One region of the Actinophytocola sediminis genome, then DNA from elsewhere that is predicted to be linked to it. Evidence: riboswitches for the same ligand, from Rfam matches in the RefSeq annotation. Region 1 holds a riboswitch; each other region holds the start of a gene.
What was found. A riboswitch is a leader RNA that binds a small molecule or an ion and turns the genes downstream of it on or off. The one in region 1 is predicted to bind cobalamin.
Positions count from the first base shown of each region.

Region 1 (7,584 bases):
TCGACCAGCTGTGGGTCGGCCCGCCGGCCGGTGAGCACCACGTGCTGGTGGCCGGACCTGGCCGCCAGGGTGTCCACCACGTCGGCCAGGTCGACCCAGCCCCACTGGATGGGGTAGGTGAACTCGTCGAGGACATACAGGTCGTGACGTTCCTCGCCGAGGCGGCGTTTGACCTCGGCCCAGCCCTCGGCCGCCGCCGCGGCGTGGTCCTCCTCGCTGCCCTCCTTGCGTGACCAGGACCAGCCGGCGCCCATCTTGTGCCACTCGACCGGGCCGCCCTCGCCGGTCTCGGTGTGCAGGACGGCGAGCCGCTCCAGCACGGTCTGCTCGCCGATGCGCCACTTCGCCGACTTGACGAACTGGAACACGCCGATGTCCCAGCCCTGGTTCCAGCCGCGCAACGCCAACCCGTAGGCGGCGGTGGACTTTCCCTTGCCGTCACCGGTGTGCACGATCAGCAGCGGGCGGTTGCGGCGTTGCCTGGTGGTCAGCCCGTCCTCGGGGACGACGGGCGGCTGTCCCTGTGCCATCAGGCGGCCCGCGCGGCGGTGGTCAGCGCGGCGGCGTTGACCTCACCGACCGGCACGTGCACGGCGCCGAGCAGCTCGGCCAGCCTGCGTGCCAGGCCCATCCGGAACCGGCCGGTCTCGCAGTCCACGACCACCGACGAGAGCCCGGTACGGCCGAGCGCCGCCGCGGCCCGGTGGGCGCGGCCGAGCGCGTCCGGCCCGTGGGTGGCGCGGCCGTCGGTGACCAGCACGAGCAGCGGGCGGCGGCGCGGGTCGCGGATCGCCTCGACCCGGACCACCTCGGCGACCCGGGTGAGCGCCTCGGCCAGCGGGGTGCGCCCGCCGGCGGCCAGCTCCCGCAGCCGGGTGACCGCCACCTCGACCGACCCGGTCGGCGGCAGCACGAGCTCGGCGCCGCCGCCGCGGAAGGTGACCAGGCCGACCTTGTCCCGGCGCTGGTAGGCGTCGGTGAGCAAGGACAGGATGGCGGTCTTGACCTCGCGCATCCGGCGGCTGGCCGCCATCGAGCCGGACGCGTCGACGCAGAACAGCACCTGGTTGGACTCGCGCCCCTCCTTGATCGGCACGCGCAGGTCCTCGGCGGCCAGCAGCAGCCGGCCGGTGCGCCGGCCGCGCCGGTGTTGGTGGCGGGCCGCCGCGCGCAGGGTCTCCAGCAGGTGCAGGGTGCCGGTGGGGCCGGCGGGGCGTTGCGCGCCGACCCGGCCGCCGGTGTCGGTACGGGCGGTGGACCGCCGGCCGGCCTCGTCGCCGCCGACACCGGGGACGGTGAACAGCCGGGCCCGGTAGGGCTCGCCGACCGGGGCGGTGGTCGACGGCGCGGACTGCCCGTTGCCGGCCGGGCCATCGGCATCGGTCGGTGGCGGGATGTCCCGGTCGCCAGGATCGTCGCCGCCGGCCGGCGGGTCGGGTTCCGGCTCGGGCGCTGGTTCGTCGAGCAGCTGGTCGAGCTGGTCCTCGTCGAGTCCTGGCGCGTCGAACGGGTTGCGCCGGCGCCGATGGGGCAGCGCGAGCCGGGCGGCGACCTTGAGGTCCTCGGCGGTGATCGTGGTGCGGCCGGCCAGCGCGGCGTGCGCGGCGGCGGTTCTGGCCATGACGATGTCCGCGCGCATCCCGTCGACCTCGAACGCGGCGCAGACCTCGGCGATGCGCAGCAGGGTCGCCTCGGTCAGCTCGACGGTCGGCAGCAGCGCGCGGGCGGCCACGATCCGTTCCCGGGTCAGGGTTTCCTCGGCCGCGAACCCGGCGACGAAGCCGTCGGGGTCCGCGTCGTACCGCAGGCGCGAGCGCACCACCCTGGCGCGTACTCGGGGATCGCGGGAGGCGGCCACCTCGACGGTGAGGCCGAAGCGGTCCAACAGCTGCGGCCGCAGCTCGCCCTCCTCGGGGTTCATCGTGCCGATCAGCACGAACCGCGCGGCGTGCGCGACCGAGACGCCGTCGCGCTCGATGCTGACCCGGCCGGTGGCCGCCGCGTCAAGCAGCACGTCGACCAGGTGGTCGTGCAGCAGGTTGACCTCGTCCACGTACAGGATGCCGCGGTGCGCGCGGGCCAGCAGGCCCGGTTCGTACTCGGCGACGCCCTCGGCCAGCGCGCGCTGCAGGTGCAGCGAGCCGAGCACCCGGTCCTCGGTCGCGCCGACGGGCAGCTCGACCAGCCGCACCGGCCGGGTCTCCACCCTGGCGTCGGCTGGGAACGGACCGTCGGGCGACAGCGGCGTCGGGTCAAGCGGATCGGTGGCGAACCGGTCGTCGGCGATCACGTCGACCGGCGGCAGGACCGCGGCCAGCGCGCGGACGGCGGTGGTCTTCGCGGTGCCCTTCTCGCCGCGCACGAGCACCCCACCGACCTCGGGGGCGACCGCGGCGAGCAGGAGGGCGAGGACGAGGTCGTCGGCGCCGACGACGGCCGACAAGGGGTACTGCTGTGGCATTCGGGGCTCCCGCGCTCAGTGCCAACCGGTGGACGGGCGCGGGATCACGCCCGTCGGCAGGCGCCGAGGCCGGTCTTCGGACTTCCCGGATCGACGTCCGGGTCACCGCAGCGGGCCCTGTGCCGGATTCTCACCGGCTTCCCGATTCTCCCGGCCGCGCGGTCAGCGCGGCGCGGGCACCTCGGGCCTGGTGATCGCAGCATAACTCCTGGGTCACCACCAACGGGCCTGACGTACTGTGACCTGCCGTGATGGTGCACGTGGTTGGCATCGGCGCGGACGGCTGGCGGGCGCTGGCGGAGCCGGCAAGGGAGTTGGTGCGGGCGGCCGGGGTGGTGCTCGGCGCGCCGCGCCAGCTCGGGCTGCTGCCCGACATCGCCGGTCAGCGGCGCGTGGCGTGGCCCTCGCCGCTGCGCGAGCGGCTGCCCGGACTGCTCGCCGAGTTGACCGGGGACGGGCCGGTGGTGGCGCTCGCGTCGGGTGACCCGTTGGTCGCGGGCATCGGGACGACGCTGCTGAACCTGCTCGGCCTGGAGTCGGTGGTCGTGGTGCCGGCGGTGTCCTCGGTGGCGCTCGCCCGCGCCCGGCTCGGCTGGCCGGCCGAGACGGTCGAGGTCGTCCGTGAGCCGGGCACGGTGGTGCGCCACCTCGCGCCGGGGCGACGGATTCTCGTGCTGTCCCAGGACAAGCACACCCCCGCGCTGGTCGCGCGGGCGCTGACCGAGCGCGGTTTCGGGGCGAGCGGGCTGACCGTGCTGGCCGACCTCGGCGGGGACGACGAGTCGGTGCGCCAGGTCGACGCGGCCGACTGGACCGGGGACGCGCCCGCGCTGCACGTGCTGGCGATCGAGTGCGTCGGTGGGCCGGCACATGGGCTGCTCGCGGGCCTGCCGGACGACGCGTTCGAGCACGACGGTCAGCTCACCAAGCGGGACCTGCGGGCGGTCGCGTTGGCCAGGCTCGCGCCCCAGCCGGGACAGCTGCTGTGGGACGTCGGTGCCGGCGCGGGGTCGGTCGCGATCGAATGGCTGCGCGCGCACGCCACCTGCCGGGCCGTGGCGGTGGAACGGGACGCCGTGCGCGCCGAACGGATCGCGCGCAACGCCGGCCGGCTCGGGGTGCCGGGCCTCGCGGTGGTCACCGGTGCGGCGCCGGATGCGCTGGCCGGACTGTCCACTCCGGACGCGGTGTTCGTCGGCGGCGGCGCGACGATCCCGGGTGTGCTGGACGCCTGTTGGTCGGCGCTGCCGCCGGGCGGGCGGCTGGTCGTGCACGGGGTCACGGTGGAGACCGAGGCGGTGCTCGCTCGCGCGTACGGCGAGCGCGGCGGGGAGCTGACCCGGATCGCGGTCGAGCACGCCGCACCCCTCGGCGGACTCACCGGCTGGACACCAGCCCGTACGGTGACCCAGTGGACGGCGACCAAACCATGACCCTGGTGCGTTTCGTCGGCGCCGGGCCGGGAGCCGCGGATCTGTTGACGCTGCGGGCGGTGGAGTTGTTGCGGGCGGCCGATGTCTGCCTCTACCCGGGCACCTACCTCGACCGCGCGGTGCTCGGGCACTGCCGCGCCGACGCCCGGCTGGTCGACACCCAGCACCTCGATCTCGACCAGATCGTGGCCGACCTGGTCACCTCCCAGCGGGCGGGACTGCGCGTGGTGCGCCTGTGCTCCGGCGACCCGTCGGTGTACTCGGCGCTCTACGAGCAGACCCGGCGGCTCGACGCGGCCGGCGTGCCGTGGGACGTGACCCCGGGCGTGCCGGCCTACGCCGCCGCGGCGGCGCGGATCGGACACGAGCTGACCGTGCCGGCGGTGGCCCAGTCGGTCGTGCTCACCAGGACCCGCGCCAGGTCGACCGCGATGCCCTCGGGCGAGACCCTGGCCGCGTTCGCCGCCACCGGCGCGACCATGGTGCTGCACCTGGCGATCACCCGCACCCGGATCCTGGCCGAGGAACTGGTGGCCCACTACGGGCCGGACTGCCCGGCCGTGGTGGTCGCCAACGTCTCCCAGCCGGCCGAGCTGGTACTGCGCGGCACCCTCGCCGACATCGCCGACCAGGTCGAGGCCGCCGCGCTCCGGCAGGCCGCGGTGATCATGGTCGGCCCCGCGCTCGGCACCGGCGTGGCGGGCGCCGAGTCCTACCTCTACGACCCGGCGAGGGAACGTCAGTCCCGGACATAGCGCGGAGTCCACGCCCGGCCGGCCGCGCTGACCCGCGTGCTGCTCGCGCCGATGATCAGCAGACACCGCATGTCGACCGACTCCGGGTCCAGCTCGGCGAGCGTGGTCATCGTCAGCGACTCGCCCGCCCGGCCGACGTCCCGCGCGACCACGACCACGGTGCCCGGATCGCGGTGGGCCAACAGGATCTCGCGCAGCTCACCGACCTGCGTCGGCCGCGCGCGGGAACGCGGGTTGTACACCGCCAGCACCAGGTCGGCCTCGGCCACCGCCCGGATGCGGCGTTCGATCACCGACCACGGCTTGAGCCGGTCGGACAGGCTCAGCACGGCGAAGTCCGCGCCGATCGGCGCCCCCGCCCGCGCCGCCGCGGCCTGCACCGCGCTGACCCCGGGCACGACGCGGACGTGCACCGCCGCGTAGGCCGGATCCTCGGCCGCCTCGAACACCGCCGACGCCATGCCGAACACCCCGGCGTCCCCACCGGACACCACGGCCACCCGCGCCCCACCAACGGCCAGGTCGAGCGCGAACCTGGCCCGGTCCAGCTCCACGGTGTTGCCCGAGGCGTGCCGACGCAGCCCCGCCCGCTGCGGCACCCGGTCGACATAGGGGGCGTAGCCGACGACGTGGTCCACCTCGGCGAGCACCGCCGCGGCCTCCGGGGTGAGCCACTCGTCGGCACCGGGGCCGAGGCCGACGACCACCAGCTCGGCGCCGGCCGGCACGGGTGCCGGCGATGGAGCCTCGGCGGTGTGCGTGTCGCCGGGCACCACGATCAACGAGAAGTACGGCACGTCGGCCGGCGAGACCTCGGCGACCGGCAGCCACCGTTCCTCGGCCATCGACGCGCGTTCGACGTACCAGGCGTCGTCGAGCCGGTCGGCCTCCACCAGCGCGGCCCGCACCTCGGGGAAGGTCCTGCCCAGCTTCATGATGATCGCCGCGTCGGTGTCGGCCAGCCTGCGGGCCAACTCGGGTCGGGGCAACGTCCCCGGCAGCACGGTGAGCACGTCGGTCTGCCTGGCCAGCGGGGTGCCCAGCACGGCGGTCGCGGCCGTGAACGCGGGCACGCCCGGCACCACCTCGGTCTCGAAGTGCTCGCTGAGCCGGTCGTGCACGTACATGTACGAGCCGTAGAACAGCGGATCGCCCTCGGCCAGCACGACCACGTCCCGCCCCGCGCTCAGATGGGCGGCCAGGCGCTTGGCGCAGTGCTCGTAGAAGTCGGCCATGGCACCGGCGTAGCCGCCGGGGTGGTCGGTGATGCCCGTGGTGACCGGGTACTCCAGCAGCTCCTCGATCACCCCGGCGCGGACGTAGGGGTCGGCGATGCGGCGCGCGTTGGAGCGCTTCCTCGGCCCCTGGTGGTAGGCGATGACCTCGGCGTGCTCGATGATCCTGGCGGCCTTGACGGTGACCAGTTCGGGGTCGCCGGGACCGAGCCCGACGCCGTAGAGCCGCCCGGTCACTCCCGCTCCCTGGCGAGTGCGTTGAGCGCGGCGGCGGCCAGCGCCGAGCCGCCGCGCCGGCCGTGGACGGTCAGGAACGGCACGTCGATCCCGTGGTCGGCCGCGAACGACGCGAGTGCCTGTTTGGACTCGGCCGCGCCGACGAAACCGACCGGCACGCCGACGATCGCGGCCGGTGGGGCGGCGCCGTCGGCCAGTAACTCCAGCAGGTGGAACAGCGCGGTCGGCGCGTTGCCGATCGCGACGACCGAGCCGGCGAGCAACTCGCCCCACAGCGACACCGCGGCGGCGCTGCGGGTCGTGCCGAGCACCCGGGCCAGCTCCGGCACCCGCTCGTCGCGCAGCAGGCAGCGGACGTCGTTGGCGCGTGGCAGCCGGGCGCGGGTGACCCCGGAGGCCACCATGTGCGCGTCGGTGAGGATCGGCGCGCCCGCCAGCAGCGCGGCGCGGGCCGAGGAGACCAGCGCGGGGTGGATCACCAGTGCGGCCGGCAGGTCGGTCTGGCCGGTGGCGTGCACCATCCGCACCGCGACCTTCTCCGCGTCGGCCGGCAGGTGGGCCAGGTCGGTCTCGGCGCGGATGGTGGCGAAGGACTCGGCGTAGATCGCCGCGCCGTCCCGGACGTAGTCGTAGCGCGGCGTCGGCGCGGTGAACCCAGCGGTCATACGGACTCCTCCACCACGATGCTGCGCCAGGGGGTGACGACCAGGCCGGCGGCACCGGTCAGCTGTTCGGCCAGCGGGCGGCGGACCAGCCCGGCCGGCACGGCCAGCACCTCGACCGGCCCGTGCCGGCCGGGCGCTGGCGGCGCGGACTCGACCTCGGTCGCCGGGTCGCGGGCCGCGCGGGCACCGAGCACGACCGTCGGGTCGGGCAGTTCGTCGACGTGCCAGCAGGCGCTCGGCCCCGTGCCGCGCGACCGTGCGAACGCGCGGGCGAGGTCGACCAGTTCCGCCGCGGCCCGGTCGACCGGCACGACCGGTCCCCAGCCCGCCGCGCCGGCCCGCAGCTGCACCCTGGTCGCGTCCACCGCGACCAGCCCGAGGTCGAGGTCCCGCCCGGCCAGGTCGCCCCGGCCGTCGTCGAGGACGAACAGGAACCGGCCGCCGAGCACGGCCAGCGCGGGGTCGGCCAGCAGCGCCTCGTCCAGCGCCCGCACGACCGGCCGCAGGTCGACCCGGCCGCCGACCAGGCCGGTGAGCGGCGAGACGAGGATGTTGCGGACCAGCTCGTGGGTGCGTGAGGGCAGCAGCCCGGCCGCGGCGATCGCGTCGACCAGGCTGTCGGGGACGCCGCCGGCGATGCCCCGCAGCTGGAGGTTGGCCCGCTTGGTGAGCAGCACCGTGCCGTCGCCGTGCCGCTCGGCGGCCTCGACCACCCGGAGCAGCGCGTCCGGACCGATCCGGCCGCCGGGCACGCGCAGCCGGACGAGCGCGCCGTCCTGCGCCACCCAGGGACGGAAC
Region 1 is NZ_BAAGXS010000043.1:88,067-95,650, forward strand. It holds gene cobO (cob(I)yrinic acid a,c-diamide adenosyltransferase) at 1-530, opposite strand, end outside; gene ACYVIP_RS26115 (VWA domain-containing protein) at 530-2,461, opposite strand; cobalamin riboswitch at 2,512-2,660, opposite strand; gene cbiE (precorrin-6y C5,15-methyltransferase (decarboxylating) subunit CbiE) at 2,713-3,894, shown strand; gene ACYVIP_RS26125 (cobalt-precorrin-4/precorrin-4 C(11)-methyltransferase) at 3,891-4,649, shown strand; gene ACYVIP_RS26130 (precorrin-2 C(20)-methyltransferase) at 4,634-6,121, opposite strand; gene ACYVIP_RS26135 (precorrin-8X methylmutase) at 6,118-6,786, opposite strand; gene ACYVIP_RS26140 (sulfite reductase subunit beta) at 6,783-7,584, opposite strand, start outside.

Region 2 (7,584 bases), on a different contig from region 1:
CTTCTTCTCGAACGTGACCTGGCGGCCGCAGTTCTCGACGGTGACCGGGTAGTGGTCCGACGCCCCGGCGGCCTCGTTCGCCCCTGGCGCGTCACCACTCCTGGCGCATCCGCTCACCAGGACCGGCGCCAGCAACAGTGCCGCCACCCGCCACCTGGTGCGACGGCTGTCCGCGACCCGGGTGTCATATCGACCAAACATCGACAAACCTCCACAGCAGGTGGTCAGTAATGTCCTAAACGTCGGTCAGGTCCCCCTCCCGGTTCCCGCGACCTCGCACGGTCGCGGCGGCACCGATCGACAGCGCGGTGAACGCGCCGAAGACCGCCGCCGCGCCCAGATAGCCGCCCGCCGCCAGGCCGGCACCACCGGCGGCCGCGCCGACGAACAGGCCAAGGCTCATGCCGGAGGCCTTGAGCGACAGGGCGGTGCCCCGCAGGGCGCCGCAGCGGCGGACCAGCAGCGTCACCGACGCCGCGACCCCCACCGCGTGACTCGCGGACAGCACCGCGGAGGAGATCAACGCCAGTGGCAGCGTGGGCGCCAGGAACACGCCGAACAGCGAGACCAGCGCCACCACCAGGCACACACGCAGTGCACGGCAGGCGGGCCGGTCGGACTCGGTGCCGTTCACCAGGCGGCCGGTGAACAGGTTGCCGAGGAAGAACGCCCCGCCGCTCAGGGTCCACACGAACGCGAACACGCCGGGCGTCAGCCCGAACTCGTCGGCGTAGAACGCGGCCAGGTACGCCTGGTATCCCTGGAACGCCGCGGCCTGGCCGAACGACAGGATGATGATCGCGCGCGCGCCCGGTACCGCCGCCAGGGCACGGAAGGCGGCGAAGTAGCCGTGACGGGGCGCCGTGTCGTCGTGGCCATCCCGGCCGTACCGGAGCATCACCGGCACCAGTAGGACCGCCAGCACCGCGATCGCGACCAAGTCCCCCCGCCAGCCCCACCACAGCGCGGGCACGGCGAGCACCGGTACGACCAGCGTGGCGGCCAGCGTCCGCGTCGCCGACACCAGCGTCGCGGCGCGGGCCGCGGCCGGGCCGGTGCCGAACCGGTCGGCCGCGGCGGTCGTCAGGGCGGGGTAGAGCACGGCGTTGGACACGCCGATGAGCAGACAGAACGCGGCGAGCGCTGGCAGCCAGGCGACGGTCCCGACCAGTGCCGCCGCGGCCAGCAGCAGCAGCGACCAGGCGGCGACCCTGCCGGGGGGAATCCGTCCGATCAGTGGCGCGACGAGGATCCCGACCACCACGGCACCGATGCCGCCGAGGCCGCGCAGCGCACCCACCACCGCGGTGCTCTCCCCGGCGTCGTCGGTGATCGCCACGAGGTAGGTGCTGTACACGGTGAAGGGCATCAGCCCGACCACCGACGCGATCAGGGTCGGCAGCACCGCGCGCGAGATGCGCCAGTCGCTGAGCTGTTCGACCGAGGGCACGCCGGCGGTGGTCGGCGAACCCGCACGGTCCGCCGTGGTCATCGGGCCGTCGCCAGGTCGCCGCGGATCAGCTCGAGGTCCGCGCGGAAGTCCCGCACCGAGAAGGCGGCCGACACCGGGGTGCCCGCGCGCGCCATGGCCGCCTCGTCCAGCGCGCGCTCGTAGCGGGCGATGAACCTGTCGATCGTGGGGCACGGCACTCCCAGATGCCGCCCGACCCCTTGGATGATCTTCGTCCGGTAGTAGTCCTCGTTCGGCATTCTCGGCACGTCCCACCGTCCCGCGCGGTCGACGAAGGCCCGGCGGATGGGCACGGCCGAGAAGTCGAAGTACCTGCCGTCGGCGTCCGGCTCGGAGAACGGGTCGACCAGCAGCGAGGCGTACCGGACGTACACCAGGTATTCCTGATGGATGGTCGGCAGCCGCTCGAACCGTTCGATGTCCCGGCGGGCGACGCTTTCCTCGCGTACCGGGTAGCTGTCCTCCACCATGAACCGCAGCAGGTTCACGCCCGGGATGCCCAGCCTGCCGACCATGCTCGTCAGCTCCTTCCACTGGCTCACCAGCTCGCTGATCAGCGCGGGCGTGATGGGCCCCTCTGGCACCAGCTTGTAGACGTACTTGACCGGGCCGGACTCGGCGAACACGGCGTCCAGCGTGATGTCGTTCATGAACAGCGCGGGGTGCACGTACAGGGAGATGTTCCTGGTCTCGGCCGCCATCGGCCCGGCCATGACCGGCGTGGCGACGCCGAGCCTGCGGTGGAGTTCGCACAGCGCGTCCAGGTTGTCCGACCGGCCGCGGCTGGAACCGACGTACAGCCGCTTCTTGACCGCCGCGGTGACCACGCGCGGGGACGGACCCCCGTCCCGCCAACGGGTGGCGCCAAGATAGCTGGAGAGGCTGATCACCTCCGCGTCCACGCCGTGGCCGAGGAGCAGGCGCCGGACCAGACCGCTCGAGCCGACGGTCGGCGACACCAGCACCACACACCTGACCTGCTCGAGAACCCGGTGCTCGAGCTGGCGCACGACCTGCGTGTACGCGTCCGCGGTCACCGCCAGGACCAGGGTGTGCCACCTGCCGGTGACCGACCGGTATCCCCGGAACAGGTCGTCGACCACGCATTCGCCCTCGGCGGCGCGGTCCTTGGCACTCTGGACGTCCACCCGGATGCGCCCGTGGCTGTCCCGCAGTCCGGAGAAGAACGCGTCCGCTCGGACGGACTCCCGTCCCGCGATCCCCACCACGCAACCGAGCCGGTTGGTCAACGCGACCGCCAGCTGCACGGCGGCCGGACCGGTGCCCGCGATCAGCACCCGGTCGACGTCGTGCGTTCCTCGCCCCGTTCCACCCACAGCCGTACTCACACCTTCCGGTAGAGCGCGATGTCGAAGACCTGCTCGGGCCGCGGCACGTTCTCGGCCAGCGCCCATTTCCGCCGGTCGACCTCCCGCATGGGGTAGTTGAAGAGGGACTTCAGGTCGTCGCCGTAGCGGACGGCCACGACGACGTCGTCGCGGGTCGACGAGTGGATCCGGTCGAGCAGGTCGTACTTGACCGCGCCGGTCGAACTGAAGATGACGTGCGACGCCTCCCCGGTGAAGGCCAGGTCCACCACCGGTGTGTGCTCCAGCCTGATGTCCAGGTCGTCGCTCCCCAGCCGCGCCACGACCTGCCTGCCCAACTCGACGGCCTCGGGATCGATGTCGACGCCGACCACGCCGGCGCCGGTCCGCCTGGCGATGTACAGCGGGGTCATCGGAAACGAGCCAGCGCCGACGAGCAGCACCCTGGCGTCCGGGGACAGTTCGAAGGTCCCGAACTCCTCCTCGATGCAGGACTCGACGTTCTCGAAGTAGCCCGTGGTCCCGGCATGGCCGAGCAGGAGCTGGCGGGCGCGGTACTTCTCCATGATCGCCGCGCAGCGGGCGGACCGCGCTCGCAGGTCCTCGACCAGGTTCGTGAACTCGTCCGTGCCCGCGCGCACGAGGGCGTGCCATGCCTGGTGATGGCGCCGGTCGGTCACGAAACCGGAGTAGTCGCCGACGACGCTGGCCAGCTCCGCGCTGTGGCGCACCGTCCCGTCGTACCGCGCGGCCGCCGCCAGGAGGCGCCGCAGATAGTTGTGCATCAACGACAACAGCTCCGGCGCGCCGCTCACAGGAAAGCCCGTCCCTGCGCCACGATCCGGACCGACCCCTCGACCTCGATGCCCGTCGGACCGCCACGTTCGTAGTTCACCGTCACCCGCATCGACCCGCCTGGCTGGACCACGTTCGTCGCGACGGAGGTGTTGTTCTTCCACGCCAGGTACGCGCCGAGCGAGGCGGTACCGGACCCGCAGCCCTTCTCCCAGACCATGCTGTCCACCGACGGCACGTGGACCAGCGGGGCGAGGCGGTTCGAAGCCGCGGTGTACAACAGAACCCCGACGACGGACACGTCCCGGGTCTCGCCAAGCCGGCGCGCCAGGACCTGCGCCTGGTCCATGGTGGCCCGGTCGAGCAGCCCGGTCTCGATGACCACGAACAGCGAGCTCTCGTAGCGCACGAAGGTCGACCCGGCACCGAGCTCGCCCGCGCGGGCACCGTCCTCCACCGCCGTCGGCAACGGCATCGTGAGCCGGCAACCGAAGTCCCGCCGCCGCCGCACGACCCGGCACCTGGCGACGTCGGCCGTCCCCGACACCTCCAGCGCGGTGTCCAGGCTGTCGCCGGTCTCCAGCTCCGCCTCGAACGCGCGCAGCGCCGCCAGCGCCATGCACGCGTTGCCGCAGAACTCGCCGCCCGCCATGTGGAGACCGGCATCCGCGTCCAGCGACTCCGGTTTCCGCACGAACCCGACCTGCTCGGCGTGCACGTGCTCGTAGGCCATGACGCGCCTGGCGATGGCCGGGTACTCCTCCTGCGGGTGCTCCGTCCGCACCAGGACGGTCATGTTCTGGGTGGGACTCGCCTTGACGAAGTCGATCTCGCGGCTGATCACCGCCCGCTCCGTGCGGAGGCGAACCGGCGCCGGCCGCGCGCGCGTCGCCGATCCTCGTCGCCCCCCGTGCTGGCGAGGTCGTTGCGCATCAGGTCCTCCCCGAATCTCGTCGTGTTCCGGGTCACGAGGCCAGCTGGGTCACACGGTGACCGACTGGTGACACCAGGTCATGAGTCGGCGACGAGGGCCTCGTAGTTCCGAGGCTTCCTATCTGTGACGCGGGACACATTTGGTGCCCCTCGCTGTGGATCGGTCGTGTTAACGTCCCGCTGAGCCAGTCGCGCCCATGTGGCCAGGGAATCCGGTGTGAGTCCGGAACTGTCGCGCAGCGGTGAGGGTGACCGGCGGAACACGCGCCACTGGGCCGAACGGCCCGGGAAGGCGTTCCGCCGGGGCGATCCCGAGTCCGAAGACCTGCTGGCTCGGTCGTCATCCGACCGGGCTCCGCGACCTGGGCCCCTGGCGAGAGCGGGTCCGCGTGTCCCCGAGGCGTGCCATCTCCGGTAGCGGCCCGCCGCGCCGGATGCCGGTCGTGCCGCTGCTGCTCGTGCTGCTCGCTGGTCTGGCCGCCAGCATGGTCGTCTCCCTGACCCTCGGCGCGGAGCCGTTGCCGCTGACCGGGGTCTGGGAGACCGTGCGGGCCAGGCTGGGTGGTGCGCCGGGCCAGGACCCGGTGTACGACGCGATCGTGTGGGACCTGCGTGCCCCACGGGTGCTGATGGCCGCCGTGGTGGGGGCGGGTCTGGCGTTGGCGGGCGCGGTGATGCAGACCCTGGTCCGCAACCCGCTGGCCGATCCGTACCTGCTCGGCGTCTCCTCGGGTGCGGGTGTCGGGGCGACGCTGGTCATCGTCGCGGGGGTGTTCGGCGGGCTGGGGATCTGGGCGGTGTCGGCGGGCGCGCTGGTCGGCGCGGTGCTGGCGTCGCTGCTGGTGTTCGGCGTGTCGCTCGCGCAGGGTGGGCTGACGCCGTTGCGGCTGGTCCTGACCGGGGTCGTGCTGTCCGCCGCGTTCTCGTCGGTGTCCAGCTTCCTGGTGTTCCTGGGGGACGAGCCGGAGGCGACACGGTCGGTGCTGCACTGGCTGCTTGGCAGCCTGTCCGGCTCGACGTGGGCGAGCACCGGTCCGGCGCTGATCACGGTTGTGCTGTCCGTCGTCGCGCTGCTGGCGGTGCACACCTGGCTGGACGCGCTGGCCGCCGGTCCGGACGTGGCCGCCGCCCTGGGGGTCCCGGTACGCGAAATCCGGATCGGCCTGTTCGTGCTGACCTCGGTGCTGGTCGGGGTGCTCGTCGCGGTCTCAGGTGGCATCGGCTTCGTCGGCCTGGTCGTGCCGCACCTGGCGCGGCTCGTCGTCGGTGCGCGGCACGCCGCGGTGCTGCCGGTGGCGGCGCTCGGGGGAGCGCTGTTCCTGGTGTGGGTGGATGTGGTGGCCCGGGTGCTGGTCCGGCCGCAGGAGATGCCGTTGAGCGTGGTGACGGGGCTGGTGGGCGCTCCGGTGTTCCTGATCCTGATGGGCCGCAGGCACTACAGCTTCGCTGGCGGCGCCGCATGACGCGTCTGCGCTGTCACGGGGTGCGGTGCGAGATCGCGGGCCGGGTCATCGTGTCCGGTGTCGATCTCGAGGTGCCGCCGGGCGAGCTGATCGCCCTGGTGGGGGTCAACGGCAGCGGCAAGTCGACGCTGATTCGCGCGCTCTGCGGGCTGGCGGCACCGGCGGCGGGCCGGGTCACCGTCGACGGCGAGGACGTGCACGCGCTCCCGGTACGCAGCCGGGCCCGCCGCATCGCCTATGTCGGGCAGGAGGAGACGCCGCCGGCGGACCTGCTGGTGGGGGAGCTGGTCGCGCTGGGCCGCGTGCCGCACCAGCCGCCGTGGGCGTTGGGGCGGGTGGCCCGCGCGAGCACCCTGGACGCGCTGGCGGCCGTCGGTCTGGCCGACGCGGTGGACCGGCGATGCGACCAGCTCTCCGGCGGCGAACGCCGCCGGGTGACGCTCGCCCGCGCGCTCGCCCAGGGCGCCGGGCTCGTGGTCCTCGACGAACCGACCAACCACCTCGACATCAGCCACCAGACCCGGCTGCTGGAAACCCTCCGCGGTCTCGGCCGCACCGTCGTGGCGGCGATGCACGACCTGTCGCTGGCCGCCGCCTACTTCGACCGCGTCGCGGTGCTGCACGACGGCGCGCTGCGCACCGTCGACGCGGCGGCGGTCGCCCTGGCGCCCGCGACGGTCGAGGAGGTCTTCGCCGTGGCCGCCGCCCACCTGACCGACGCGCGCACCAGTCGCGAGCACCTCGTGCTCGGGCCGGGGTTCGCGCGGTCCCGCCCCGACCAGAGAAGAGCACCATGACGACCCGCACTGTTCGCCGCCGCGCCGTCACCCTGCTCGCCGTCGTCGCGCTCGCCGGGTGCGGTGGCGAACCGCCCGAGTCCGCGTCCGGCGAGATCACCGTGACCAACTGCGGCGAGCAGGTCCCGTTCCCCAGCCCGGCGCGGCGCCTGTTCGTCAACCAGGGGAACCGGATCGCCACCGTGCTCGCCGTCGGCGCGGCCGACCAGGTGGCCGCGGTGAGCAGCCTCGGTGACGACCGGGCGGTGCTCGAGGCCGCCTACGGGGCGGACGTCGTCGGCGGCCTGCCGGTCACCACGGAGGGCCAGCCGTCGCTGGAGAACGTCCTCGCCAAGCGGGCCGACGTGATGGTGTCCTGGTTCAGCGACGGCGACGACGTGACGCCGCAACGACTGGCGGCCCAGTCGATCGCGGCCTACCAGACGACCGAGGGCTGCCCGCGGGGCTCCGGCGCCGAGCGCGGCACGACCGAGCCGTGGGCGGCACTGACCACCGACCTGCGCAACCTCGGCCGCATCACCGGGCACGACCGGGAGGCGGCGTCCGTGGTGACCGACATCGGCGACCGGCTCGACGCGCTGGCCGCCGCGCCCGCGGGACAGACCCCGCCGACGGTCTTCCTCTTCGACCGCGGCACCACGGACGTCTACTCCAGTGGGGCCTACGGGGCGCCGCAGGCCGTCATCGAGGCCGCCGGTGCGCGCAACGCTCTCGGTGATCTCGAGGAATCCTGGACCTCGGTGTCCTGGGAGCGGATCGTCGCGGCGAAGCCCGACTTCATCGCCTTCGTCGACTAC
Region 2 is NZ_BAAGXS010000049.1:44,638-52,221, reverse strand. It holds gene ACYVIP_RS27570 (ABC transporter substrate-binding protein) at 1-201, opposite strand, end outside; gene ACYVIP_RS27565 (MFS transporter) at 236-1,492, opposite strand; gene ACYVIP_RS27560 (opine metallophore biosynthesis dehydrogenase) at 1,489-2,808, opposite strand; gene ACYVIP_RS27555 (SAM-dependent methyltransferase) at 2,817-3,614, opposite strand; gene ACYVIP_RS27550 (hypothetical protein) at 3,611-4,438, opposite strand; cobalamin riboswitch at 4,697-4,874, shown strand; gene ACYVIP_RS27545 (FecCD family ABC transporter permease) at 4,917-5,990, shown strand; gene ACYVIP_RS27540 (ABC transporter ATP-binding protein) at 5,987-6,787, shown strand; gene ACYVIP_RS27535 (ABC transporter substrate-binding protein) at 6,784-7,584, shown strand, end outside.
Region 2: linked by a shared signal. The riboswitch ahead of ACYVIP_RS27545 (FecCD family ABC transporter permease) and the one ahead of ACYVIP_RS26115 (VWA domain-containing protein) in region 1 are both predicted to bind cobalamin.

Region 3 (7,584 bases), on a different contig from region 1:
ACAACTGTCAGCCGTCATGGGAAGGGAGTAGCGGGATGGACCAGACCGAACAGGACGGTGCCCGGCTGCTCAGCCCGTTGCGGGACACCGAACCCGGCACGCCGTCGACGGTCAGCGTGCACCGGGCGATCCACACCGGCGCCCGGCGGCAGCGGACAGGACAGGCGCTCGGCGCGCTGGCCGTCGTCGCGGTCACCGTGTTCGGGGTGCTCACCGGCTCGACCATCCTCAATGGACAACAGAGCGCGCCGCCGGCCACCCCGGTCGGCGAGTTCGAGCCGCTGCGCCAGGAGTTCGGCGTCGGCTCGGCCGGCGGCTTCACCCCGGTCAGCTACGAGACCGGGCGGTACCGGCAGCGGGTGCTGCTCGTGCCGACCGACGGCTCGGCCGGCGACGCCGAGGTGACCATGTACGCCCCCGGCCGGTTGCCCGACCCGCCGGCGGGCGATCCCGCGCCCGAGGTGAACGGGAAGCGGGCACTGTGGACCGGCACCGCGCTCGCCTGGGAGTGGACGGCGAACGCGTGGGCGTTCGCCATGGTCGACTCGCGGGACGTCGCGCACCGGGTCGCCCAGAGCGTCGAGCCGGGCGCCGGCGCGGCGGTGAGGTTGCCGTTCACCGTGCCAGCGCCCGATTCCGGCGATCCGCGCCAGCTGGTCGGCGTGATCAGTCCATTCGGGACATCGAGCGATCCGGCCGAGGGTGGGCTGTTGGTGTTCGGCACGCGTGATCCGGTGAGCGCGGACGACGACGCGGACCGGGTGCTGGTCGGTGTTCGCCGGGACCTCACCCGGGACCTGGTCACCGGTGACCCCGGTGCCGCACCGGTGGCCACCACGCAGCTCGATGGTCGTCCGGCGGCGGTGTCCGACACGGCGGTCACCATCCTGGACACCGGTGGCGGCTATGCGATCGTCGCCGAGTCCACTGTGGTCTCGACCGGGGAGCTGACCGAGCTGGCCTCCTCGGTGCGGCTGGTCGAGAACCCGGCTGACCAGCGGTCGTGGCGCGGCGTGCCGCTGCGCTGATTCCCGCGCACCGCTTCAGGTGGCGCCCAGCGCGCGCAGCACGGTGTCGGTGACCCGGTCGAGATAGTCCGGCTCGACCGGGGCCTGGCGCACCACCAGCCGCCAGTAGATGAGCCCGGCCACCATGTCCTGCGCGGTCTCCAGGTCGGCGTCGGCCGGCAGCTCACCTCGGGCCGCCGCCTGTTCCAGCCGTGTCCTGGCCAGCGCGCGCCGGGGTTCGCCGATGGCGGTCGCGATCGCCTTGGCGAGTTCCGGTGTGCGGGTGGCCTCGGCCACCAGATCGGGGACGATCCGGGAGAACGGCGGCTCGGACAGCCACGCGGCGATGGCGGCCACCGAGGCGCGGAGGTCACCGCGCAGGGTGCCGGTGCTCGCCACGTCCGCCATGGGCACGCTGATCTCGGCGAGCACCGCGAGCACCATCTCCTGTTTGGTGCGCCACCGGCGGTACAGCGCGCTCTTGCCCGCGCCCGCGCGCCTGGCGACCCCTTCCATGGACAACCGCGCGTAGCCCCGCTCGACCAACTCGGCCAGTACGGCGTCGTTGATGGCGGCGGTGATGCCCGGTTGCAGCACGGCCGCCCCGGACGGTGCGCGACGGTTCATGGTGCCGAGTCTAGCGGATGGACAGGACGGTCCCGTCCGTCGTAAAGTGGTCGGGACGATACCGTCCCGTCCATCCTGAGGGAGTCCTGAATGACACCGCGTGAGCTGCTCGACCATGCCCTGGAACTGTTGCTGGCCAAGGATATGTCCGGCTTCGCCGACCTGTGGGCCGCCGAGGGCACCATGGAGTTCCCGTTCGCCCCGCCCGGCTGGCCGACCCGGGTGGACGGTCGGGAGGCGGTCCACGCCTACCTGCGCGACTACACCGACGTCTACGACCTCCAGCGCGTCACGGAGAAGATCGTGCACGAGACCACCGATCCGGCGGTGATCATCCCCGAGATCGAGGTGGCGGGGATGCTGGTGCGCACCGGCGAGCCCTACCGCAACCGCTACATCTGTGTGCTCACCGTGCGGGACGGGCAGATCGTCGGCTACCGGGACTACTGGTCGCCGACCGGCGTGAACGCGGACACCGACTTCATCGGGACACTGTCGGGGTGATCGGGCGATCGGCCTGTAGGCTGGTGGATGCCGACGGTTCGCGCGCGTTCTCTCGAGGATGTGGGCGAGGCAAGAGGGAACCCGGTGTGAGTCCGGGACTGCCCCGCAGCGGTAAGTGGGAACGAAAGCCGTCAACGAAGCACTTGGCGAGAGCCTGGGAAGCGACGGCCGGTAGGCGCGAGACGTGCGCCCACGAGTCCGAAGACCTGCCGCCGGCCCGTGCACCGACCGGTGCGCGGGGTCCGGAGCCTCTCGGGAGGGCCACGGCCGCGACTCGTTCGCGTGCGGTCCCTTCCGAGCTGGTCTTCGTGCCATCGGCATGCTCGCGAGGAGAGAGCTTGTGACCATCGGCACCACTGTGCTCGGCTACCCCAGGATCGGCCCGCGCCGGGAGCTCAAACGCGCCGTCGAACGCTACTGGGCAGGCAGGATCGACGCACCGGAACTCCAGGCGGTGGCCAGGGAGCTGCGCGCCGCGACCTGGACGGAACTGCGCGACGCCGGACTGGACTCCGTCCCGTCCAACACGTTCTCCTGCTACGACCAGGTGCTGGACACCGTCGAGCTGTTCGGCGCGATTCCCAAGCGCTTCCACGATCTCGATCTGTCCACAGTGAACACCTACTTCGCCGCGGCGAGGGGCCGCGACGGCGCCCCCGCGCTGGAGATGACGAAGTGGTTCGACACCAACTACCACTACCTGGTCCCCGAACTCGGCCCGGACACCGCGTTTCGGCTGACCGGCGACAAACCGCTTGCCGAGTACCGCGAAGCGCGCGCGCTGGGCATCGAGACCAGGCCGGTGCTGCTCGGCCCGGTGACGTTCCTCCTGCTGTCCAAATCGGACCATGAGGGCTTCGTCCCGCTCGACCTGCTCAACGATCTCCTGATGGCCTACGGCGACCTGCTCACCCGGTTGCGGGCCGAAGGCGCCCAGTGGGTGCAGCTGGACGAGCCGGCGTTCGCCGCCGACCGGACCCCGGCCGACCTCGCGGCCCTGCGGCGCGCCTACGACCTGCTCGGCGCGCTGCCCGACCGCCCGCGACTGTTGGTCACCGGCTACTACGGCGATCTGGGCCCAGCACTGGAGGTCCTCGCGAACACACCGGTCGAGGCGATCGCCGTCGACCTGGTCGCCGCGCCGGACACCAGTCACGCCACCGTGCCCGCGTTGCGGGACAAGACCCTCGTCGCCGGGGTCGTGGACGGCCGCAACGTGTGGCGCACCGATCCGGCGGCGGCACTGGCCAAGGCCGAGGCCCTGCGCGGCTCGGCCCGCGAGGTCGCGGTCTCGACGTCCTCGACGTTGCTGCACGTCCCCTACGACCTCGACGCCGAGACCGAGCTCGACCCCGATGTACGCGCCCGGCTCGCCTTCGCCCGGCAGAAGGTCTGCGAGGTCGTCGCCATCGGCACCGCGCTCGCCAAGGGCGCCGGCCCGGCGACCGACCACACGCGACAGTCGCCGCCGCGGGACGAGGACGTGCTGGCCAGGGTCGCCGCGCTCACCGACGCGGACCGGACCCGTCCGGCCTATGTGGAGCGTGCGGCCGCGCAGCAGCGCAGGCTGAACCTCCCGCCGTTGGCGACCACCACGATCGGGTCGTTCCCGCAGACCGCGGAGATCCGCCTGGCCAGGGCCGGGTTGCGCACCGATACCCTGGACGAACGTGGCTACCTGCGACAGATGCGCGACGAGATCGCCAAGGTGATCGCGCTGCAGGAGGACATCGGCCTGGACGTGCTGGTGCACGGTGAGCCCGAGCGCAACGACATGGTGCAGTACTTCGCCGAACACCTGGCCGGGGTCGCCTCGACGGAGTCGGGCTGGGTGCAGTCCTACGGCTCCCGGTGCGTGCGCCCGCCGATCATCCACGGTGACGTGTCCCGGCCGAAGCCGATGACCGTGGACTGGATCTCCTACGCGCAAAGCCTTTCGGTGAAACCGGTCAAGGGCATGCTGACCGGCCCGGTGACGATCCTCGCGTGGTCGTTCGTGCGCGACGACCAACCACTGGCCGACACCGCGGTCCAGGTCGCACTGGCGCTGCGCGACGAGGTCGCCGACCTCGAGGCGGCCGGCATCGGCATCATCCAGGTCGACGAGCCGGCGCTGCGGGAACTGTTGCCACTGCGGGCGGTCGACCAACCCGCCTACCTCGACTGGTCGGTCGGCGCGTTCCGGCTGGCCACCGCGGGCGCCGTGCCGTCGACCCAGATCCACACCCACCTGTGCTACTCGGAGTTCGGCGAGGTCATCGAGGCGATCGACGACCTGGACGCGGACGTCACCACCATCGAGGCGGCTCGCTCCAAGATGGAGATCCTCGGCGACCTCGGCACGTCCGGGTTCGGCCGCGGTGTCGGGCCCGGGGTGTACGACATCCACTCCCCACGCGTGCCCGACGAGGACGAGATCACCGACCTGTTGACCAGGGCGGCCGAGGTCGTACCGGGCGAGCGGCTGTGGGCAAACCCCGACTGCGGCCTGAAAACCCGCGGCTACGCCGAAGTGGAACCGGCGCTGCGCAACCTGGTCGCGGCCGCCCGCCGCGTCCGGGACACCCTGCGGTGATCGGTTCTCGAATCCTCGCGGCGGTCCTCGCCGGTGTCACGGTCGTCGGCCTGGTCGCGCCGGGAGGCGCGGCGGCCGCGCCGGGCGTGGCCAGAAGGCGGACGCCGCCGCGGGTTGGCTGGCCAGACAACTGGTCGACGGCGACCACTTCGAGGTCGACTTCGGCGGTGAGTTCTTCGCCGACGCCGGCCTGAAGTCCTACGCCGGCGCCACCGCGAAGGCGTCGCCCCAGGTCCGCGGCCTGGACCCGGCGAGCCTGGGCGGCCCAGCCTGGTCCAGCTGTCCGCAACGGGATCGGCCCCAGGCCCCAGTTCTGGTCTGCCCGTAACGCGACGAAGGCGTCCTTCATCGCACTGGACGGAGGTCGTCGAGGCTGAGACGTAGCCAGGTGTCGTGGGCGAGGAGGTGGAAGTCGGGGCCTCGTCCGATGACCTCGAGTTCGCGGGGGAGGGGCTCGCCGTCGGGGAGGACGAGGCGGTACTCGCCGGTCACGTGCAGCCGGTCCTCGTCGAGGACGCCGGTGGCGAGCCGGTGGGGATCGTCGTAGCCGCCGAACAGCGCGACGTGGTCGCCGTCCACGGCGATGGCGCTGGCGCCATGGACGTCGTTGTGCCAGCCGGACAGCGTGTCCTCCCGCACCCGCACGACGGGGAAGTCGGTGTAGCAGGACGTCCACGCCGTGTCGCCGTCGACGTTGAGGGCGTAGCAGTCGGCGATCGTGTCCCAGGGGTTGTCGCGGTCCATCGGGTAGCGCCAGTCCGGGGCCAACTCGGGGGAGAACCGGATCAGGCCACACTCGCCGATCGGGGTGTCGCCGTCGTCGAAGCCCCAGCCGTAGTTGCCGAGGATCCCCTCGTCGTAGTACCCCACCCAGACCTCGCCCCGGCCCGTGGCCAGCACGTGCGCGATGCCGTCGCCGAGGGTGTGTTCGGCCAGTACCGCGCCGGTGTCGTCGTAGACGATCGCGTTGCGGTCCGGGCCATCCGGGCGCCATCGGCATCGGGCGCCCACCACGAGCAGCCGGCCGTCGGGCAGCGGCTGGACGAACGGGTGGGCGACCGGCAGCCGGATTGGCGCGGCCTCGACCGGCGTCGGCGCGTGCGCGCTCACCCGGACACCGACCGGCTGTGCCGCCCGCGCGTCCGGGAACCGGGCGCCGTCCTCGCTGATGGTCGCCGACGTCAGCGTCGCCAGGTCCACGGCGGTCGCCCACAACGCGACGACCTCGCCCGCCGGGCCGACCGACGCGCTCACCCGCACCTCGCCCTGCCGGGGCGCGACGAGGTGGGCGTGGTGGCGGGCCCGGACCACGGGCGGCTCATCGTTCATCGGCACATTATTGACGACCGGTCAAACTGCAACTAGGTTAGTTCCAGTTCAAGCGGAAGGGACAGTGGTGGGTCTCAGCAGCAGAAGCGCCGTCGCGATGCACGCGCTCACCATGTTGGCGCGCTGGGACCATTCGCTGACCTCGGCGGAGATCGCGGAGAGCCTGGCGAGCAACCCGGTGCTGGTGCGGCGCATCCTGGGCAGTCTGCGCGACGCCGACCTGGTGTGGTCCACCGAGGGCCGAGGCGGCGGCTGGACGCTCGCCCGTTCCCCCCGGGAGATCACCCTCTACGACGCCTACCTCGCCGTCGAGGACGGACCGGTACTGGCCAGGCACGCCCATCCACCGAGCGAGGCGTGCGAGGTCGGGCGGCACATGCAGCACGTGCTCGAGATGGAGTTCCTCGCCGCCGAACACGCCATGGAGGAACGGCTCAGCGCGACAACCATTGCCGACCTGGTCGGGCAGGTGCTGGTCGCCGAGCGCAGGCGGGTCACGCACTGACCTCGTGGCGAACGGGACGCCCTTCCGCATGCCCTAACTGTAACTATAACAGTGGCAGTAAAGCCGAGGAGACCATCGCATGACATCCACGACCGAACGCACCGGCTCCGGGCTGACGCTGTTGGCGGTGCTGCTGCCGGCGGTGCTGGTCACGGTCATCGCCAGCGACATGGTCAACCTCATGCTGCCCTCGATCGGCGCGGAGTTCGGCGCGTCGGAGGCGGAGCTGGCGTGGGTGGTCACCGGCTTCCTGCTGGTGTTCGCCATCGGGATCCCCCTGTACGGCCGCATTTCCGACCGGGTGAGCCTGCGTCGGCTGTTCGGGTTCGCCCTGGTGACCTATGCCGCCGGGAGCCTGGTCTGCGCGCTCGCTCCGGACCTGCTCGTGCTGGTCCTCGGCCGCATCGTGATGGGCACGGGCGCGGCCGCGCTGCCGGTGCTCTCGATCATCGCGGTCACCCGGTTGCTGCCGGAGGACAAGCGCGGGATGGGCATCGGCGTCGTCTCCTCGGCCACCGGGGTCGGCACCGCCGCCGGGCCGGCCATCGGCGGCGGGCTCGGTCAGGCGTTCGGCTGGCCGGCGCTGTTCTGGCTCATGTTCGTGGTCGCACTGGTCCTGCTGCCCGCCGCACTGCGCGTGCTGCCGGGCCGGCCGCCGGCGGGGACCGCGCGGTTCGACCTTCCCGGCGGCATCCTGCTCGGCCTGGCCGCCGGCCTGGTGCTGTTCGGCATCACCCAGGCGCAGGCCGGCGGCGTCGGCGCGCTGTCGTCCTGGGGCAGCCTGGTGGTGGCGGTCGTGGCGTTCACGCTGTTCTGGTGGCGCACCGTGCGGGTCGCGCATCCGTTCGTGCCGCCGGCGTTGTTCACCAACCGGGTCTACCGGGCGGCGGTCATCGTCCTGGCCCTGGCCATGATCGTCAACCTCGGCGCGTTGGTGAACGTGGCGCTGCAGGTGGTGGACGTCAACGGGCTCACCCCGGGTGCGGGCGCGCTGGTGATGATCCCGGCCGGGGTCGCCGTGGCCGTGCTCTCGCCGG
Region 3 is NZ_BAAGXS010000018.1:290,073-297,656, forward strand. It holds gene ACYVIP_RS11690 (SigE family RNA polymerase sigma factor) at 1-31, shown strand, start outside; gene ACYVIP_RS11695 (hypothetical protein) at 36-1,028, shown strand; gene ACYVIP_RS11700 (TetR/AcrR family transcriptional regulator) at 1,044-1,634, opposite strand; gene ACYVIP_RS11705 (nuclear transport factor 2 family protein) at 1,725-2,138, shown strand; cobalamin riboswitch at 2,156-2,366, shown strand; gene metE (5-methyltetrahydropteroyltriglutamate--homocysteine S-methyltransferase) at 2,458-4,713, shown strand; gene ACYVIP_RS11715 (hypothetical protein) at 5,059-6,042, opposite strand; gene ACYVIP_RS11720 (Rrf2 family transcriptional regulator) at 6,110-6,547, shown strand; gene ACYVIP_RS11725 (MFS transporter) at 6,627-7,584, shown strand, end outside.
Region 3: linked by a shared signal. The riboswitch ahead of metE (5-methyltetrahydropteroyltriglutamate--homocysteine S-methyltransferase) and the one ahead of ACYVIP_RS26115 (VWA domain-containing protein) in region 1 are both predicted to bind cobalamin.

Region 4 (7,584 bases), on a different contig from region 1:
GAACTGGACCTCGGCGTCGACGGCCTCGCGCAGCATCTGGCGCACCCGCGCGTGCAGGTCGTCGTCGAACAGGTCCGGTTCCTCGCGGCGCACGGTGTCGACCACGTCGAACGCGAAGGTCATGTGCATGGACTCGTCGCGGAACACCCAGTTGGTGCCCGACGCCAGGCCGTTGAGCAGACCCCGGGAGCGCAGGAAGTAGACGTAGGCGAAGGCGCCGTAGAAGAACAGGCCCTCGATGCACGCCGCGAAGCAGATCAGGTTGAGCAGGAACGCCCGCCGGTCGTCCTTGGTCTCCAGCCGGTTCAGGTGCTCGATCGAGTCGATCCACTTGAAACAGAACTCGGCCTTGGCCCGGATGGAGGGAATGTTGTCCACCGCGGCGAAGGCGGCCACCCGTTCCTGCTCGTCGGGCAGGTAGGTGTCGAGCAGCGTCAGGTAGAACTGGACGTGCACGGCCTCCTCGAACAGTTGCCTGGACAGGTACAGCCGCGCCTCCGGCGCGTTGACGTGTTCGTACAGGTTCAGCACCAGGTTGTTGGCGACGATGGTGTCGCCGGTGGCGAAGAACGCGACCAGCCGGTTGACCAGATGCCGTTCGGCGGCGGTGAGCTTGTTCAGGTCGGCGAGGTCGGAGTGCAGGTCGACCTCCTCGACCGTCCAGGTGTTCCTGATCGCGTCCCGGAAGCGTTCGTAGAACAGCGGGTAGCGCATCGGGCGCAGGGTCAGGTCCATGCCGGGGTCGAGCAGGGCCTGGCTGGTGTTCTCGGCGGTGGTCACTGGCATGCCTCACAGGTTTCTGGGTTCTCGATCGAGCAGGCGGCGGCGGTGGTGACAGTCGCCTGCTGGATGCGGGTCGCCGGCCGCGACCTCAGGTAGTAGGTGGTCTTCAGCCCGGACTTCCAGGCGTGGCGGTACATTGAGGACAGTTTGCCGATCGTCGGCGAGGCCACGAACAGGTTCAGCGACTGGCTCTGGTCGACGTAGGGGCCTCTGGCGGCGGCGAGGTCGATCAGCGCGCGCTGGGGCAGCTCCCACGCGGTGCGGAACAGTTCCCTTGACTCGGCGGGCAGCGCGCTCAGGCCCTGCACCGAGCCGTCCGCACGCTTGATCCGGTCCCGGGTGTCCTCGGTCCACAGCCCGTGTTTCCTCAGCTCCGCCACCAGATAGGAGTTGATCTGAAGGAACTCGCCGGACAGCGTCTCCCGTTTGAACACATTGGACACCTGCGGCTCGATGCACTCGAAGCAGCCGGCGATCGACGCGATGGTGGCCGTCGGCGCGATGGCGATCAGCAACGAGTTCCGCAGCCCGGTTTCGGCGATCCGGTCCCGCAGCGCCGCCCAGCGTTCGGTCTGGGTCGGGACGACGCCCCACAGGTCGGGTTGCAGACTGCCCTGCTCGGCCCGGGTCTGCTCGTAGGCGGGGTGCGGTCCCTCGGCGGCGGCCAGCTCGGCGGAGGTCTCCAGCGCGGTCAGGTAGATGTCCTCGGCCAGCCGGGTGGACAGCTCCTTGGCCTCGGGCGAGTCGAAGGCCAGGCGCAGCCGGAAGAACACGTCCTGCAGGCCCATCACGCCCAGCCCGACGGGCCGCCAGCGCGGGTTGCCCCGGGCGGCCTGCTCGGTGGGGTAGTAGTTGATGTCGATGACCCGGTCGAGGAAGGTGACCGCGGTGAACACGGTCTCCCGCAGCCGGTCCCAGTCGATCTCCGTGCCGGTCAGGTGCGCGCCGAGGTTGATCGAGCCGAGGTTGCACACCGCGGTCTCCTCGTCGGCGGTGACCTCGAGGATCTCGGTGCACAGGTTGGAAAGGTGGATGACGTTGCCGGCGTCGGCGGTCTGGTTGGACGTGCGGTTCGCGGTGTCCTTGAACGTCATCCAGCCGTTGCCGGTCTGGGCGAGCGTGCGCATCATCTTCGCGTACAGGTCCCGCGCCTTCACCGTGCGCACCGCGCGGCCGGCCCGCTCGGCGGCCCGGTAGGTCTCGTCGAAGGCCGGACCCCACAGGTCGGGCAGCTCCGGCAGTTCGTCCGGGTCGAACAGTGACCAGTCGGCGTCGGCCTCCACCCGGCGCATGAACTCGTCGGGGATCCAGTTGGCGATGTTGAGGTTGTGCGTGCGGCGCGCGTCCTCGCCGGTGTTGTCCCGCAGTTCCAGGAACTCCTCGATGTCCGGGTGCCAGGTCTCGAGGTACACGCAGGCCGCGCCCTTGCGCCGCCCGCCCTGGTTGACCGCGGCGACCGAGGCGTCCAGCGTGCGCAGCCAGGGCACGATGCCGTTGGAATGCCCGTTGGTGCCCCGGATCAGCACGCCCCGCGAGCGCACCCTGGACCACTGCACGCCGATGCCGCCGGCGAACTTCGACAGTCGCGCGATCTGCCCGTAACGCTCGTAGATCGACTCCAGCTCGTCGCGCGGCGAGTCCAGCAGATAGCAGGATGACAGCTGGGTGTGGCTGGTGCCGGAGTTGAACAGCGTCGGTGAGCTGGGCAGATACGCCAGTGAGGACATCAGCCGGTAGAACCGGATCGCCTCGGCCGGCGTGTCCGACAGTCCACATGCGACACGTAGCAGCCAGTACTGCGGGCGCTCGATGACCGCGCGGCTGTTGGGGTGGCGCAACAGATAGCGGTCGTGGACCGTGCGCAGCCCGAAGTACTCGAACCGCAGATCGCCGTCGTGGTCGACCGCGTCGTCCAGCTTGCGCGCGTGGGTGGTGACGAAGCTCGCCGTCTGGTCGCCGATCAGCCCGTGCTCGTGGCCGAGCGCGATGGCCTGGCTGAACGAGTGGATGCCGTTGCCGCGGACCTCCTTGTCGACGAAGGTCGCCAGCAGGCGCGCCGCGAGCCGGGAGTAGGCGGGCTCCTCGGCCACCAGCTCGGCCGCGGTCTGGATCGAGAGGCGGTCCAGCTCGACGGTGGTCGCGCCGTCGTACAGGCCGCTGACGGTCTTCGTCGCGACCCGCATTGGGTCCACATTGGACAGACCGGTGGCGCAGCGCTCGACGGCGCGCACGATCTTGGTGAGGTCGACGTGCTCGACCTCGCCGCCGCGTTTGCGTACCCGCATCGTCGGCCGTTCGGTGTCGTCGGCTTCCCGCATGCCGACCTGGCTTGTCGTCACAGCTCTCTCCTCGTGAGCTCGATCCGACCGGTTCCAGTCCGAAGTGGACACGCGAGGACCCATGGCGGTGCCCGTGAACGGCACCGCCGATGTCCGCACGCCCTCCCTCGGGGCCTGGAGACCGCGCCCACCCGCGGCGCGGGCAGGCGAGCTGGCAGGTCTTCGGACTCGCGGGCAGCCGAACCCGGGCGCGTCGACGCGCCAGGAGTCGGTGGTCTACTGGCCGTCGCTTCCCGGACTCGCGTCCAGTGCTTCGTGACGGCGGTCGTTCCCGTTCACCGCTGCGGGGCAGTCCCGGACTCGCACCGGGTTCCCTCTTGCGACGGACGCCCCATGGCGTGGACGTCCGAACCAGCTCGCTGAGCACAATACATGGAGTCCGCGACTCTTCCGGCACCCATATGTTGTGTCGGCGTGTCGGTCACGTGCCGACGACGGTGATCGCCCGTGCGCTGGCGTCGAGGTCGTGCCAGGTGTTCGCCGACCACTCCGAGATCGCGCCGTCGGTGCCCAGCCGGTACACCCGGTCGGCGCCGACCGCGACGTCAGCCGCGCCGTCGCCGATGCGCCGCCAGTCGTTCGGGCTGTCCCGGTAGACGCGCACCCCGCCGTCGTCGTCCATCGCGACCAGACCGGCGCCGCCCACCCGGATCGTCTTCGCGGCGCCGCCGATCCGGCGCCACCGCCCGTCGACCTGGTCCCATTCCTGCACTTCCGTGCGGCCCGCGGTCAGCCGGTACAGCGTCTCCCCGCCGACGACCAGGGTGTCCCGCGGATCCAGGGTGTCGGTGACCCAGGTCCAGTTCTCGGGAGTGCCCTCGTAGCGGAACAGGTCCGTGCCGCTCGGGCTGGAGGCGAAGATGCCGGCCGGGCCCGCGTACAGGTGCCTGGCCTGTCCGCCGACCAGCAGCCAGGACTTGTCCTGCGGCACCCACGCCCAGACCGCGGCCCGGTCCGGCGCGAGCCGGAGCAACTGGTCCTGCCCGACCACCAGCTCCGCCGGGCGTTCACCGGTATAGGACCAGTTGCCCGGCGAGTGGTACTGCGCGATGTGCCCGACACCGGGCGAGATGGCCCACAGCCCGGCGCCGCCGCCGTGCACCGACGCGGCGTGGGCGCCGATCGTCGTCCACCGCCGCGTCGCCGGGTCCCAGGACCGCACCGCGTCACCGGTCGGCGTCAGCGCCACCAACTGGGTCGCGATGTGCGGGACGGGGGCGGGGGTCGTTGGCCGCGGACCGTTCCCCGGGGTCGCCACCAGCAATGTCGCCGCCACGGCCACCGCGGCCGCGGCCGCGTGCGACAGCCACAGCCTCGACCGGCGGGTGGGCGCCGGTTCGGCCTCCGGTGGGAGTTCGGGCACCGCGACGGGGTCGGCCGCCGGCTGCGCCGCGGCCGCCTGCTCGTGCAGCGTGCGCGCCCGCGTCAGCCGTAGCTCGCGGCCGGCCTGGTCGCGGGTGCGGTCGCGCACCACCTGCTCCAGCAGATGCAGCGGGATCAGCTGTGCGCCGGAGCGGTACATGCTCCACGCCGTGCGCCCGCCCATGTAGCGCACCGCGAGTTGGCGCACCGTGTGGTCCTTGGTGAGGTCCCGGAGGAACACCGCGAGCTCGTTGGCCTGCCTCGACGTGCCCCTGAGATCGCCCTGGGGGCGGCCAGGGCTTCTCGCCGACTGGTTCACCAGCGCTCTGTCGTTCACGGACAAACTCCTTGGCCCGGCCCTGCTTCGCGGATTCGACGCCGGCCGCCGAGGACGGGTTCCGGTTGTCCGCGGACAACTGGTTGTCCGTCCGCGCAGCCGTACTGAGCTGGGATTTCGCCTGATCTCCGTGGACCGGCGGTGTTCGCAGGACCCACCATCGGCGGCATACCAACACATGGAGGCGACATGAGGGAACTCTCCACCGGGGTGATCGACGGCCGGCTGCTCGGCTGGGACGGCGACGACTCCACGACCAGCCAGGTCTTCGTGCCGGGCACGGCCACCGACACCGAGATCGCGTTCGAGTTGCGGCGCACGGAGGACGACCGGCTCGCGCTGCCGGTCTACCGAACGATCGAGGACCTGGTGCGCTGCTGTGGCGCGGCGCAGGCCTGGATAGGCGTGTACGCCGACCGCGTCGAGGACTGCGCGGCGCTGTGTTCGGCCGACCTCGTCGTGTGGGACGCGGAGGTGACGGGATGACCGACTTCGACGTCGAGCCGTCGGTGCTGGCCACCGTGTCGACCAAGCTGTCCCTGGCGGCGTCCATAGTGGACGGTGTGCCCGCGTCCCCGCCGCCGCCACAGGCAGGCGACTGCACCGCCGTGGTCGCCATGGGCCTCGCGTCGCTGTGCAACACGACCGATTCCGTGGCCGTCGGTCTCCAGGGGGCCCGCGCCGAGGTGGACAACACGCTGCGCGAGTACCAGCAGCGAGACCAGACCGAGGCCAACGCGTACGCGGGGAGGTCCTGATGCCGCTCGACACGTGGGTGAAGGGTGACCCCGGCAGTCTGCGCGCGACGGCGGGCTGGGTGCGGGAGCTGTCCCGGGCCACCTTCGACGCGGGCAGTGCCGCCCGCGAGGCGGCGGGGATCTCGGAGTCCGGCTGGACCGGCTCGGCGGCCGATGCCTTCCAGACACGAGTGGTCAGCGCGGTCGGCGATGTCGACCGCATCGCCGCGCGGCACGTCGAGTCCGCCGCCGCGCTGGACCGGCACGCCGCCGACCTGGACACCGTGAAGAGCCGCATGGCACAGGCGCGCGAGGTGGCCGCGGCCGCCGGGCTGACCCTCACCGCGACGCACATCCTCGACCCCGGCGGCCCGCCGCCGGCGGCCGCACCGTTGCCAGGCGACCGCTGCCCGACCGCCGCCGAGCAGAGCGCGGTCACCGCCGCACAGGCCGCCGCCGCCGACTACGCCGCCAAGATCAAGGCGTACGGGGAATGCACGCGGACCGTCACCGAGGCCGGTGAGCTGGAGTTGGCGTCCCAGACCACGCTGCGCGACTTCTTCGGCGCCATCCCCGGCGAGATCTTCGGCTCGATCAGCCTGCTGGGCATCGCGGCGACCGCTGTCGGGACGGCGGTCGGCAGCCGCTTCACGTCGGTGACCGACGCCGCCGCCCAGCTCAGCACGGCCGCGTCGCATGCCGCCGCGCACGACACCGCCGTGGCGGCGGGCAGGTTCGCCGCCGGCGGCCTGCCGGCCCAACTCGCGCACGGGATGACCATCACCGTCGGCAACCCCATGGCCCCGGGCACCGGTCCGGTCGCCGCGGTGGTCAAGAGCGTGCCGAGGGTCGGTCTGGTGATCACCGCCGCCGGCCTCGGCCTCGACATCGCGAAAGACCCGTCGGTGAAGAACATCGTCGTCAGCACGGCGGCCAACGGCGCCGGACTGTTCGCCGCCACCGCGGCGACCAGCGCGGCGACCAGCGCGGCGACCAGCGCGGTGGCCGCGGCGGCGCCCGTACTGGTCGGTGCGCCGGTCGTGGTGGCCGTGGCCCCGCTCGCGGCCGGTCTGGTCGCCGGCGCGGTGACCTACGTGGTGGTGGACCAGTACGGCGGTGACGTCTACGACGCCGTCAAGGGAGCCGGTGCGACCGTGGTGGACAAGGCCCCGGGCGCCTACGAGGCGGTTACCGACAAGGCCAAGGAGGTGTTCAACTCAACCAAGGACAACTTCAAGAAGACGTTCACGTTCGGTCTGGGTTGACCCGCCGTGTTATGCATAACTCATGCATGACGAACGCCGAACCGCGAACCTCCTCGGGGCGACCGCGCTGGCCGTGACCGACCTCGCGCTCGCCGGCGCGACCCAGGCGAGCGGCACCAGTGCCAGCGGGGCAGCCGGGCTGGTCGTGCTCGTGACCACGCCGGGGTTGAGCGTGACCGAGCTGGGCAGGCGGATCGGCCTGAGCCAACCCGCCGCGGCCCGCATGGTCGACTCGTTGACCGCGAAGGGGCTGGTGCGACGGCGACCGGGGGCCGGCCGGGAAGTGCGGGTGAGTCCGACCCCGGCGGGGCGGCGGGTCGCGTCCCGGCTGCTCGCGGCCCGCGAGCAGCCGTTGCGCGACCTCGTGTCCGTGCTCGACCCGGACGAGCAGGACGTCCTGGCCGGCCTCCTCGCCAAGTTGTTGGCGCGCCTGCACACCGAGGTCGGCAGCGCGGAGCTGCTGTGCCGGTTGTGCGATCGGGCGGGTTGCACCACGAACGCGACCTGCCCGGTCGGGCAGGCCGAGCGCGACGGCTGAGCCGGTGGGTGCGCTGTTCGCGCTCGCCTCGGCGGTGAGCTACGGCCTGTCCGACTTCCTCGGTGGGGTGTTGTCCCGGCGCGGCTCGTTTGTGCGCGTCGCGCTGTTCGGGCAGCTCGGCGGCCTGGTGTCGATGGCGTGCGTGGCGCCGTTCGTGTCCGTGCGCGTGCCGGCTTTCGCGGACGTGGTGTGGGGCGGGCTGTCCGGCGTCGGGACCGGGCTC
Region 4 is NZ_BAAGXS010000018.1:276,185-283,768, forward strand. It holds gene ACYVIP_RS11610 (ribonucleotide-diphosphate reductase subunit beta) at 1-786, opposite strand, end outside; gene ACYVIP_RS11615 (ribonucleoside-diphosphate reductase subunit alpha) at 777-3,122, opposite strand; cobalamin riboswitch at 3,259-3,493, opposite strand; gene ACYVIP_RS11620 (hypothetical protein) at 3,544-4,821, opposite strand; gene ACYVIP_RS11625 (SAV_915 family protein) at 5,011-5,307, shown strand; gene ACYVIP_RS11630 (hypothetical protein) at 5,304-5,579, shown strand; gene ACYVIP_RS11635 (hypothetical protein) at 5,579-6,823, shown strand; gene ACYVIP_RS11640 (MarR family transcriptional regulator) at 6,846-7,361, shown strand; gene ACYVIP_RS11645 (EamA family transporter) at 7,366-7,584, shown strand, end outside.
Region 4: linked by a shared signal. The riboswitch ahead of ACYVIP_RS11615 (ribonucleoside-diphosphate reductase subunit alpha) and the one ahead of ACYVIP_RS26115 (VWA domain-containing protein) in region 1 are both predicted to bind cobalamin.